3 regions of the Streptomyces sp. SGAir0957 genome follow, and region 2 is predicted to be linked to each of the others. Evidence: riboswitches for the same ligand, from Rfam matches in the RefSeq annotation. Region 2 holds a riboswitch; each other region holds the start of a gene.
What was found. Region 2 has a riboswitch for cobalamin ahead of C1N81_RS38175 (Nickel transporter NicT). Riboswitches for the same ligand answer to the same signal wherever they lie in the genome.
Positions count from the first base shown of each region.

Region 1: it holds a riboswitch for cobalamin, as region 2 does, so the genes downstream of both, metE (5-methyltetrahydropteroyltriglutamate--homocysteine S-methyltransferase) here and C1N81_RS38175 (Nickel transporter NicT) in region 2, are expected to answer to the same signal.
Region 3: it holds a riboswitch for cobalamin, as region 2 does, so the genes downstream of both, C1N81_RS18805 (ribonucleoside-diphosphate reductase subunit alpha) here and C1N81_RS38175 (Nickel transporter NicT) in region 2, are expected to answer to the same signal.

Region 1 covers NZ_CP027293.1:655,633-658,832, reverse strand. Annotated here, with positions in the region: gene metE (5-methyltetrahydropteroyltriglutamate--homocysteine S-methyltransferase) at 1-1,431, opposite strand, end outside; cobalamin riboswitch at 1,598-1,824, opposite strand; gene C1N81_RS08060 (alpha/beta fold hydrolase) at 1,845-2,729, opposite strand; partial or broken gene C1N81_RS08055 (tRNA (adenosine(37)-N6)-threonylcarbamoyltransferase complex transferase subunit TsaD) at 2,783-2,902, shown strand; gene C1N81_RS08050 (NAD-binding protein) at 2,972-3,200, opposite strand, start outside.
Region 2 covers NZ_CP027293.1:7,350,049-7,353,248, forward strand. Annotated here, with positions in the region: gene C1N81_RS38170 (hypothetical protein) at 1-52, opposite strand, end outside; gene C1N81_RS38175 (Nickel transporter NicT) at 383-1,486, opposite strand; cobalamin riboswitch at 1,517-1,748, opposite strand; gene C1N81_RS38180 (inorganic diphosphatase) at 1,777-2,280, opposite strand; gene C1N81_RS38185 (GNAT family N-acetyltransferase) at 2,364-2,855, opposite strand; gene rho (transcription termination factor Rho) at 2,886-3,200, opposite strand, start outside.
Region 3 covers NZ_CP027293.1:3,098,151-3,101,350, reverse strand. Annotated here, with positions in the region: gene C1N81_RS18805 (ribonucleoside-diphosphate reductase subunit alpha) at 1-1,815, opposite strand, end outside; cobalamin riboswitch at 1,940-2,075, opposite strand; gene mctP (monocarboxylate uptake permease MctP) at 2,208-3,200, opposite strand, start outside.

The sequences.
Region 1 (3,200 bases), 6.7 Mb from region 2:
CCTGATGCGCTCCTCGTAACCCGCCGTGTCGAGACGTCCGGCGCGCAAGTCGGCTCGTGCGGCGCGCAGTTCGGCCGTCTGCGGGAAGGAGCCGATGGTGGTGGTCGGCAGGAGCGGGAGGCGGAGGCGGGCGCGCTGGGCGGCGGCCCGCTCCGGGTACGCCTGGGCGCGGCGGGTGTCGCTCGCGGTGACGGCGGCGGCGCGGGCGCGCACCGCCGGGTCGCGGGTGATCGGCGAGGTGGCGCGGGAGGACAGGGCGGCCCGGTTGACCGCCAGTTCGGCGGTGATCGCGTCCCTGCCGAGGGCGAGCCCCTTGGCGAGCGCGGCGGTCTCGGCGGTCTTCTGCCGGGCGAAGGCCAGCCAGCGCCGGATCTGCGGGTCGATGTCGCGTTCGAGCGTCGCGTCCAGCGGGACGTGCAGCAGCGAGCAGGAGGTGGCGACGTCGACCCGGTCGGCGAGCCCGAGCAGTGTTCCGAGCACGGTGAGCGACTTCTCCAGGTCGTTGACCCAGATGTTGCGGCCGTCGACGACACCGGCGACGAGGCGTTTGCCGGGCAGCCCGCCGACGGCGGCGAGCGCGTCCAGGTTGGCGGCCGCCGGGCCGGTGAAGTCGAGGGCGAGCCCGTCGACCGGCGCCTTGGCGAGCACCGGAAGCGCGTCGCCGAGCCGGTCGAAGTACGACGCGACCAGGAGCTTCGGCCGGTCGGTGAGGCCGCCGAGGTCGCGGTAGGCGCGGGCGGCGGCGTTCAGCTCGGCCGGGGTGCGGTCCTGGACCAGGGCGGGTTCGTCCAGCTGCACCCACGCGGCGCCCGCCGCCCGGAGGTCGGCCAGGACCTGGGCGTACACGGGCAGCAGCCGGTCGAGGAGGGTGAGCGGGTCGAAGTCGGCGGCGACGCCGGGCGCGGGCTTGGCGAGCAGGAGATAGGTGACCGGCCCGACCAGCACCGGCCGGGGCGCGAGGCCGAGGGCGAGGGCTTCCCCGACCTCCGCGACCTGCTTCGCGGAGTCGGCGGCGAAGACGGTGCCGGGCCCCAACTCGGGCACGAGGTAGTGGTAGTTGGTGTCGAACCACTTGGTCATCTCCAGCGGGGCGGCGTCCTGGGTGCCGCGGGCCATGGCGAAGTAGCCGTCCAGGGCGTCGGCGTCGAGGGCGGCCCGGTGGCGCTCGGGGACCGCGCCCACCATGACGGTGGTGTCCAGGACATGGTCGTAGTACGAGAAGTCGCCGGTGGGGACTTCGGTGAGGCCCGCGTCGGCGAGTTCCCGCCAGTTGGCGCGGCGCAGGTCGGCGGCGGTGGCCCGGAGGGCGTCGGCGGTGACGCGGCCCTTCCAGTACCCCTCGACCGCCTTCTTCAGTTCGCGGCCCTGGCCCTGGCGGGGGTAGCCGTGCGCGGTGGCGCGAGCTGCCGCGGCGGCGGTGCTGGTGGTCACGGAGATCTCCTTCGAGAGACGTATCCCTTGGATCCCGGGGACTCGTTGGGCACGAAGGAGTGACACGGACGGCGGGGCGATGCCGCGCGCCGAAGGCGCGGTCCCGTCCGCCGCACATGTACGCCGACCCGCCCACGAGGTCACACGGAATGTCCGTGTGCGCGTCGTACGCACACGGGCAGTCGGCAGGTCTTCGGACTCGTGAGCACGTCCGTCCGAGGCCGGACGGGACACCTACTGGCCGTCGCTTCCCAGACCTCTTTCCCGAGGCCCAGTGCGTATGACGGCGGTCGTTCCCACTCACCGCTGCGGGGCAGTCCCGGAGTTTCACCGGGTTCCCTCTTACGACGCCCTGCCTGGCTGACAGGGCGAACCAGCTGCGGGAGTCACCCTAGGCGTTGTCGACGGGTGTGTCACTGCCGGTCGGCCGCGGCCCGCACGAACCGCCGCAGATGCGCCCGGGTCTCGGCGGGGCGCTCCAGCCACGGCTCGTGTCCCGCGCCGTCGACCCGGGTCAGCGGAGCACCGAGGCGCGCGGCGAGCGAGGCGAGCGCGGACAACGGGCGGGGATCGTCGGCGCCGCCGAGGATCTCCAGCTGCCGGGGCAGACACGCGGCCAGTTCGTCGAGGCGCTGCCCGACCGGGTCGGCGCGTCCTTCCGCCCCGAGTTCGCGGTTCATCGTCCAGTTGACCGGGCGCCGGTGCCGGGCATCCTGTGCGGCCCAGCCCCAGGCGCGTTCGGGGTCGGCGTGGTCGGTGAACCAGGACAGCGTCAGCAACTCGGTCTCCTGCTCCTCCGTGCGGCGGGTCAGGTTCTGGAGTGCGCACAGGCGTTCCCGCTGGTCCGGTGTCATCCGCCGGTCCCGCGCCGCCCGGTCGGCCGCGCGCCAGTCGCCGACGAACGGCCCGCACAGGAGAAGCATCGCGGCCACGCGGTCCGGGTGGGCCATGCAGAAGCGGGCGGCGAGGTCGGTGCCGTAGGAGTGGCCGATCAGTACGGCCGAGGGCAGGCCCCAGAGGTCGAGGAGTTCGGCGAGATCGTCGAGGTGCCGTGCGAGGGTGTGACGGCCCTGCCAGGGGGACTTGCCCGTGCCGCGTTGGTCGTAGCGGTACACACGTGTGAGGTCCGCCGGCATGACGGCGACGTCGTGCAGGTAGTCCGGCAGGCCGGGCCCGCCGTGCAGCAGGACCACGGCGGGTGCGTCACCACCCCGCCGCGTCGGGTCGTCCAGCCGGACCCAGTGCAGGCGGGCGGTGTCGGTCATGAGGGCGTACCCGTGCGTCTCCGTCAGATCCACCGCGCAGAAACTACCGGTGCGGCGCGGACTTCACCACACCACCCCGGCCTCCGCGGAAGGCGCTGCGGGCCTGCCGCGAGCATGGCGTGCGGACGCTGATCGTGGTCGGCGGGGTGGCGGCCAACTCCCGTGTGCGGGCGCCCACCGAGGAACACTGCCGGGCCGCGGACGTCGAAGACGTCGGCGGCGCGCCGCGTGACGCCATAGGGGTGCCGGGCGTCCTACGGGCTTCGGGGCGGCGGTCAGGATCTGGCCCGGTACGGTACGCGGCCGAGGAGTTCGGCGAGACCCTGGCGGGTGGTGGCGAGGACGACGCGGTCCTGGGCGCGCAGGACATAGCCGGGCGGGAGGTTCCAGACCAGCCCGGTGGTCTGGGCCCCGGAGGCGTCGTGCGCGGGGGACGCGGTGAGGTCCGGGCGGCGGTCCGCGGGGGCGGCCGGATCCAGGGCGAGGACACGCCAGTGCCCCGGC
Region 2 (3,200 bases):
TGTCCTCGCCGGACGGAACGGGTGGCTCGGACGAGTCGATGGCTACGGTCACGTAGGTGCTCCTGGGTGCTCGGGCGCGTGCGGTTCGACCCGAAACCTTATCTCCCCGGGCGGCTCCGCCCCGGGACCGACAGCATCAGGCCCCCGGAGGGAGAAGGTGCCGGGCCCGCCGATTGCAGCTCCCCCCACTGCGACCGGCGGGCCCGGGCCTCGACCGTGCGCCGCGGCGGGAGAGCGAGGGCACGGGAGGCTCTGCTCAGCAGTATCCCCAGGGGGACGGCCCTGGTATGCGGGCCGAGTGACCCTCCTGGCTGGGCCGAACGGCCCGCTTTCGCGCGCCCCCGTGGCCCCCCGCGCCACAGGACCCGGCACGGGCCCCGCCCTACCCGCCTTCGGCGACCCGCGCCGACCAGCGCTGCTCGACCCGGGCGAGGCGCCAGTACGCGAGCGCCGCCGCCCACACCGCGACGAAGAGGCCGACGATGACGTAGCCCACGTTGTCGAGGTCGAGGCCGGCGATCCAGCCGGTCACCGCGTCGGTCAGGGCGAGTTTCTCGTGCAGGACGCCGACCAGTTCGATCGTGCCGATGAAGAAGGCGACGGCGATCGAGAGCCCGGTGATGGTGAGGTTGTAGAACACCTTGCGCACCGGGTTGGAGAACGCCCACTGGTAGGCGAAGTTCATGAACGTGCCGTCCAGCGTGTCGAACAGGCTCATGCCCGCCGCGAAGAGCAGGGGCAGGCAGAGGATCGCGTACCAGGGCAGTCCGGCCGCGGCCCCGCTGCCCGCCATGACCATGAGCGTCACCTCGGTGGCCGTGTCGAAGCCGAGGCCGAAGAGGAAGCCGAGCGGGTACATCTGGCCGGGGCGGGTGATCGACTTGGTGAAGCGGCCGAGGACACGGTTCATGAACCCGCGGGAATCCAGGTGCTGTTCCAGTTCTCGCTCGTTGTACGAGCCTTCGCGCATCGCCCGGAACACCTTCAGGATGCCGAGCAGCGCCACCAGGTTGAGGGCCGCGATCACATACAGGAACGTGCCCGACACCGTCGTGCCGACCACGCCGAGCACCTGGTGGGTGCGGGATCCGTCGTCCAGGAGCACACCGGCGAGCGCCGCGCCGCCCGCCACGAGCGCCGCCATCGCCACCACCACGCTGGAGTGGCCGAGCGCGAACCAGAACCCGACCGAGACGGGGCGCTTGCCGTCGGCCATGAGTTTGCGGGTGGTGTTGTCGATGGCCGCGATGTGGTCGGCGTCGAACGCGTGCCGCATCCCGAGCGTGTACGCGGTGATGCCGAGCCCGATGCCGAACGCCTTGTTGCCGACCTCGTAGTGCTCGGGCACGACCAGCAGGAACAGCACGCCGAACGCGACGACGTGCAGCGCCGCGATCACCGCGAGGAGACCCGCCGTACGGACGGTGTCCTCACGGCGCCAGCGGAAAGCGGGGGAGACCTCGGGGGAGTTCCCGGGCAGGGTCATGCCTTGATCACGCTCCAGCACCTCGTGGATCACTTCGTGAGATGCCGTGGCCGGTCTCCTGGCTTACGGGCGTGCGCCGCCGCTCCTGCCTTCCCAGCCGCCCGAGAGCGGCCAGTGGCGTGGTGGAACGGCGTGCTCCGCACCAGCCCCGTCCGGCGGAGGAGACGGTGCGGGACCCGATCACAGTGGCGAGGGCCGCTCCGGACTTGACCCCTGGGGGCCGTCACCGGTCTTCCCGAGCACCACGGCCCGCCCACCTTAAGGGACGGGCCCCGCGGCGCCGCGGGCGGCTACCCCTCCCGGCGTTCGCGCGCCCGCCGGATCTCCTCGTACGCCTTGTCGCGGCCCTCCCAGTGCGAGCCCTCCACGGACTTGCCGGGCTCCAGGTCCTTGTAGACCTCGAAGAAGTGGGTGATCTCCAGGCGGTCGAACTCGGGGAGGTCCTCGATGTCCTGGGTGCCCGAGTGGCGCGGGTCGTGCGCGGGCACGCACAGGATCTTCTCGTCCGGGCCCTTCTCGTCGCTCATGACGAACATGCCGATGGCCCGGCACTCGATGACGCAGCCGGGGAACGTCGCGTCGCCGGTCAGCACCAGCGCGTCCAGCGGGTCGCCGTCGCCGCCGAGGGTGCCTTGCACGTAGCCGTAGTCCGCGGGGTACTGGGTCGAGGTGAACAGCATCCGGTCGAGCCGGATGCGCCCGAGTTCATGGTCCATCTCGTACTTGTTCCGGGAGCCCTGCGGGATCTCCACGATCACGTCGAACGCGTCGCCGCGCGTCTCGCTGCCGCCCAATGTGGCCTCCTTGCCGCATTGCCGCCCGCTCGAATTGCCACCGAGTGTGCGCCGAGCGGGCCCGGGGCGGAACCCCTCGGACCTCAGACGGCGGGGTCGATGGGGAAGACGAGTTCGGGGCGGTCCCACGCGACGGCCGGGGGGCGTGCGACCGCCGTGCCGGTGCGCCGCGCCCCGACGCTGCGGTAGAAGCCCTCGGCGGGCGGATGGGAGACGACGCGGACGTGGTCGAGCCCGGCGGCGTGCGCCTCGTCCCGCATGTGGGCGATCAGGAGGCGCCCGATGCCGAGTCCCTGCGCGTCGTTCGCGACGAACATCAGGTCCAGCTCCGGCGGGACCAGGAGCAGGGAGTAGAAGCCGAGGACGCGCTCGTCCGCCGGGCGGACCGCGACGAAGACCCGGTGCGCCTCGATGTAGTCCGGGCCGACCCGGTAGCCGGCGACCATCGGCGCGTACGGGCCCTCGTAGGCGCGGGAGCCGCGGACGAGCCGGGTCAGCCGCTTGGCGTCGCGCGCGGTGGCCCTGCGCACCGTGATGCCGTGGGCACCGCCGGGGCGCGTCGTGCTCGAGCTCATACGCCGAGTATCACGTATGGCGGCGTGGTGTCAGACCGCGGGGACCGTCGAGTGGACCTGGCGCAGGAACGCGGCGTTGTCGGGGGTGTGGCGCAGCTTGTCGAGCAGCGCTTCGTAGGAGGCGCTGCCGTCCCGGTGGTGGAGCGCCCGGCGCAGTCCGCGCTCGGCGGCCAACTCCGGCGCGGAGAGCAGGAGTTCCTCGCGGCGGGTGCCGGAGGGGGCGAGGTCGACGGCCGGGTGGACGCGGCGGTCGGCGAGCGCGCGGTCGAGGCGCAGCTCCATGTTGCCGGTGCTCTTGAGCTCCTCGAAGAAGTAGTCGTCGGCGCGGGAGCCGGTGTCGACGAG
Region 3 (3,200 bases), 4.3 Mb from region 2:
CAGCGAGTTGCGCATACCGACGGCGGCGATGCGTTCCCGCAGCGCGGCCCACCGCTCGGGCCAGGTCACCTGCGCGTCGGGGTAGTGGTCGGGGTGCAGGACGCCGCGCGCGGTACGGGTCTTGTCCCAGGCGGGCAGCGGGCCGTTGCGCTCGGCCAGGTCGGCGGACGCCTCGTAAGCGGCGAGCATGATGCGCTCGGCAAGGCGCGTCGAAAGAGCTTTCGCCTGCGGCGAGTCGAAGGGCAGGCGCAGCTTGAAGAAGACGTCCTGGAGGCCCATCGCGCCGAGGCCGACCGGGCGCCAGCGGGCGTTGGAGCGGCCCGCCTGCTCGGTCGGGTAGAAGTTGATGTCGACGACGCGGTCGAGGAAGGTGACGGCGGTGCGGACCGCCTCGTCGAGCCGCTCCCAGTCGATGTCGCCGTCGACGATGAAGGCGCCGAGGTTCACGGAACCCAGGTTGCAGACAGCGGTCTCCCCGTCGTCCGTCACCTCCAGGATCTCCGTGCACAGGTTCGAGGAGTGGACGGTGTGGCCGGGCTCCGCGGTCTGGTTGGCGGTGCGGTTGGCGGCGTCCTTGAAGGTCAGCCAGCCGTTGCCGGTCTGCGCGAGGGTGCGCATCATGCGGCCGTACAGCTCACGCGCGGGGAGGGTCTTCTGCGCCTTGCCCTCCGCCTCGGCCTTGCGGTACGCGGCGTCGAACTCCGCGCCCCACAGGTCGACGAGGTCGGGCACGTCGGCGGGGGAGAAGAGCGACCAGGGGCCGTCGTCGGCGACGCGGCGCATGAACTCGTCGGGGATCCAGTGCGCCAGGTTGAGATTGTGCGTGCGGCGCGCGTCCTCGCCGGTGTTGTCGCGCAGCTCCAGGAACTCCTCGATGTCGGAGTGCCAGGTCTCCAGGTAGACGGCGGCGGCGCCCTTGCGGCGCCCGCCCTGGTTCACGGCGGCGACCGACGCGTCCAGCGTCTTCAGGAACGGCACGATGCCGTTGGAGTGCCCGTTGGTGCCGCGGATCAGCGAACCCCGGCTGCGGATGCGGGAGTAGGGGAGCCCGATGCCGCCGGCGTGCTTGGAGAGGCGGGCCACCTGGTGGTAGCGGTCGTAGATCGAGTCCAGCTCGTCGAGCGGGGAGTCGAGCAGGTAGCAGCTGGACATCTGCGGGTGGCGGGTGCCGGAGTTGAAGAGGGTGGGGGAGGACGGCAGGTAGTCCAGGCGGCTCATCAGGCCGTACAGGTCCGCGACCTCGTCCAGGGCGCGGACGGAGTCGTCCTCGGCCAGACCGGAGGCAACGCGCAGCATGAAGTACTGCGGCGTCTCGATGACCTGGCGGGTGATCGGGTGGCGCAGGAGGTAGCGGCTGTGCAGGGTGCGCAGGCCGAAGTAGCCGAAGCGGTCGTCGGCCTCGGTGTCGATGAGCGCGTCGAGGCGGGCCGCGTGGAGACGGGCGAACTCGGCGGTGCGGTCGGCGATCAGGCCCTCGCGGTGGCCGACCGCGATCGACCCGGTGAAGGAGGTGACGCCCTGCGTGGCGGCCTCGGCGGCGATGGAGAGCGTGAGCAGGCGGGCGGCGAGCCGGGAGTAGACCGGGTCCTCGGAGATCAGCCCGGCGGCGGCCTCGGTGGCGAGTTCGCGCAGCTCGGCCTCGTCGGCGCGGGCGCTGCGGCCGCGCAGCGCGGCGGCGGCGACCCGGCCGGGGTCGGCGCCCGGCAGGTCGGAGGTCAGCTCGGTCAGGGTGCGCAGCAGCGCGGTGCCCGGAGCGTCTTGCGGGGCGTCTTCCGGGGTGGCTGAGACCGGTTCGGCGGGCGGCGCGATGGTCACTGGGGGCTCTCCCTCGCTCGGCTCGGGGCCTTGCGGGGAGGAGTGGCTCGGGCGCGCACGCGAGGGGGCGCCTTCGTCACCGGCCCATTCCGCGAGGCCCGGACGTCGTCTCCATCCGGGCCGGGCGGCTCGGGTGGGCTGCGGCAGGTCGTCGGACTCACGCGGGCGCGGCGTTATGCGCGCTACGTTCACCGTTGCGGGACAGTTCCGGATTTGCACCGGATTCCCCTGCGGCTGCAGCGAGAGCGAGCATACATGTTGTGCCGGGTGTGGGTGACAGCCCCATATCTTGTGTCGCGCGGGCAGGTGCGTGGCGGGCGTGCGGGCCCGCTCATGGCGACGGGCCCCTCCGCGTGCGGAGAGGCCCGTCCCGGGGTGTCGTACGACGGAGCTCAGTGGCCGGAGCCCGCTCCGACGACGGGCAGGTCCGTCTGCACGCCCTTGTCACCGGCGTCGGCGGTGTAGTCGCCGGGCGACGTCTCGTCGATGCCCTCGGGAGCCTTCGCGGCCTTCAGGACGAAGGTCAGGACGACGGTCACGATCACGTTCATCACGAACGCCGTCAGGCCGATGTACCCGATCTCGCCGATGCCCGGGATCTCCTTCGAGGACCCGCCGAAGTGCGCCTGCGTCGGCGACGCCACCCCGTACGCGGCGAGGGTGCCGTACACCATGCCGACCGCCCAGCCGGCGATCAGTGCCCAGCGGTGGAACCAGCGGGTGAACAGACCGCCGACCAGGGCAGGCATGGTCTGCAGGATCCAGATGCCGCCGAGCAACTGGAAGTTGATGGCGACGGTCTTGTCCATGGTGAGGACGAAGACGAGCGCGCCGACCTTCACGAGCAGCGACACCAGCTTGGAGACCTTGGTCTCCTGCGCGGGGGTCGCGTCGGGCTTGATGAAGTCCTTGTAGATGTTGCGCGTGAAGAGGTTCGCCGCGGCGATGGACATGATCGCCGCCGGGACGAGCGCGCCGATGCCGATGGCGGCGAACGCGACGCCCGTGAACCAGTCGGGGAACATGTCCTCGAACAGCTGCGGGATCGCCAACTGCCCGTTCTGCACCTTGATCCCGGCCGCGATCGCCATGAACCCGAGCAGCGCGAGCAGGCCCAGCATGAGCGAGTAGAGCGGCAGGATGGTGGTGTTGCGGCGGATCACGTTGCGGCTCTTGGAGGAGAGCGTCGCCGTGATCGAGTGCGGGTACATGAACAGCGCGAGCGCCGAGCCGAGCGCGAGCGTCGCGTACGTCCAGTGCCCGGCCTCACCCGGCGCGAGCGCCCCGACGGGTTTCCCTGTCGCCGGATTGACCTGCTCGAACTTCTTGCCGGCCGCGGCGAAGATGTCGTCGAAGCCGCCGAGTTTGATCGGGATGTAGATGAT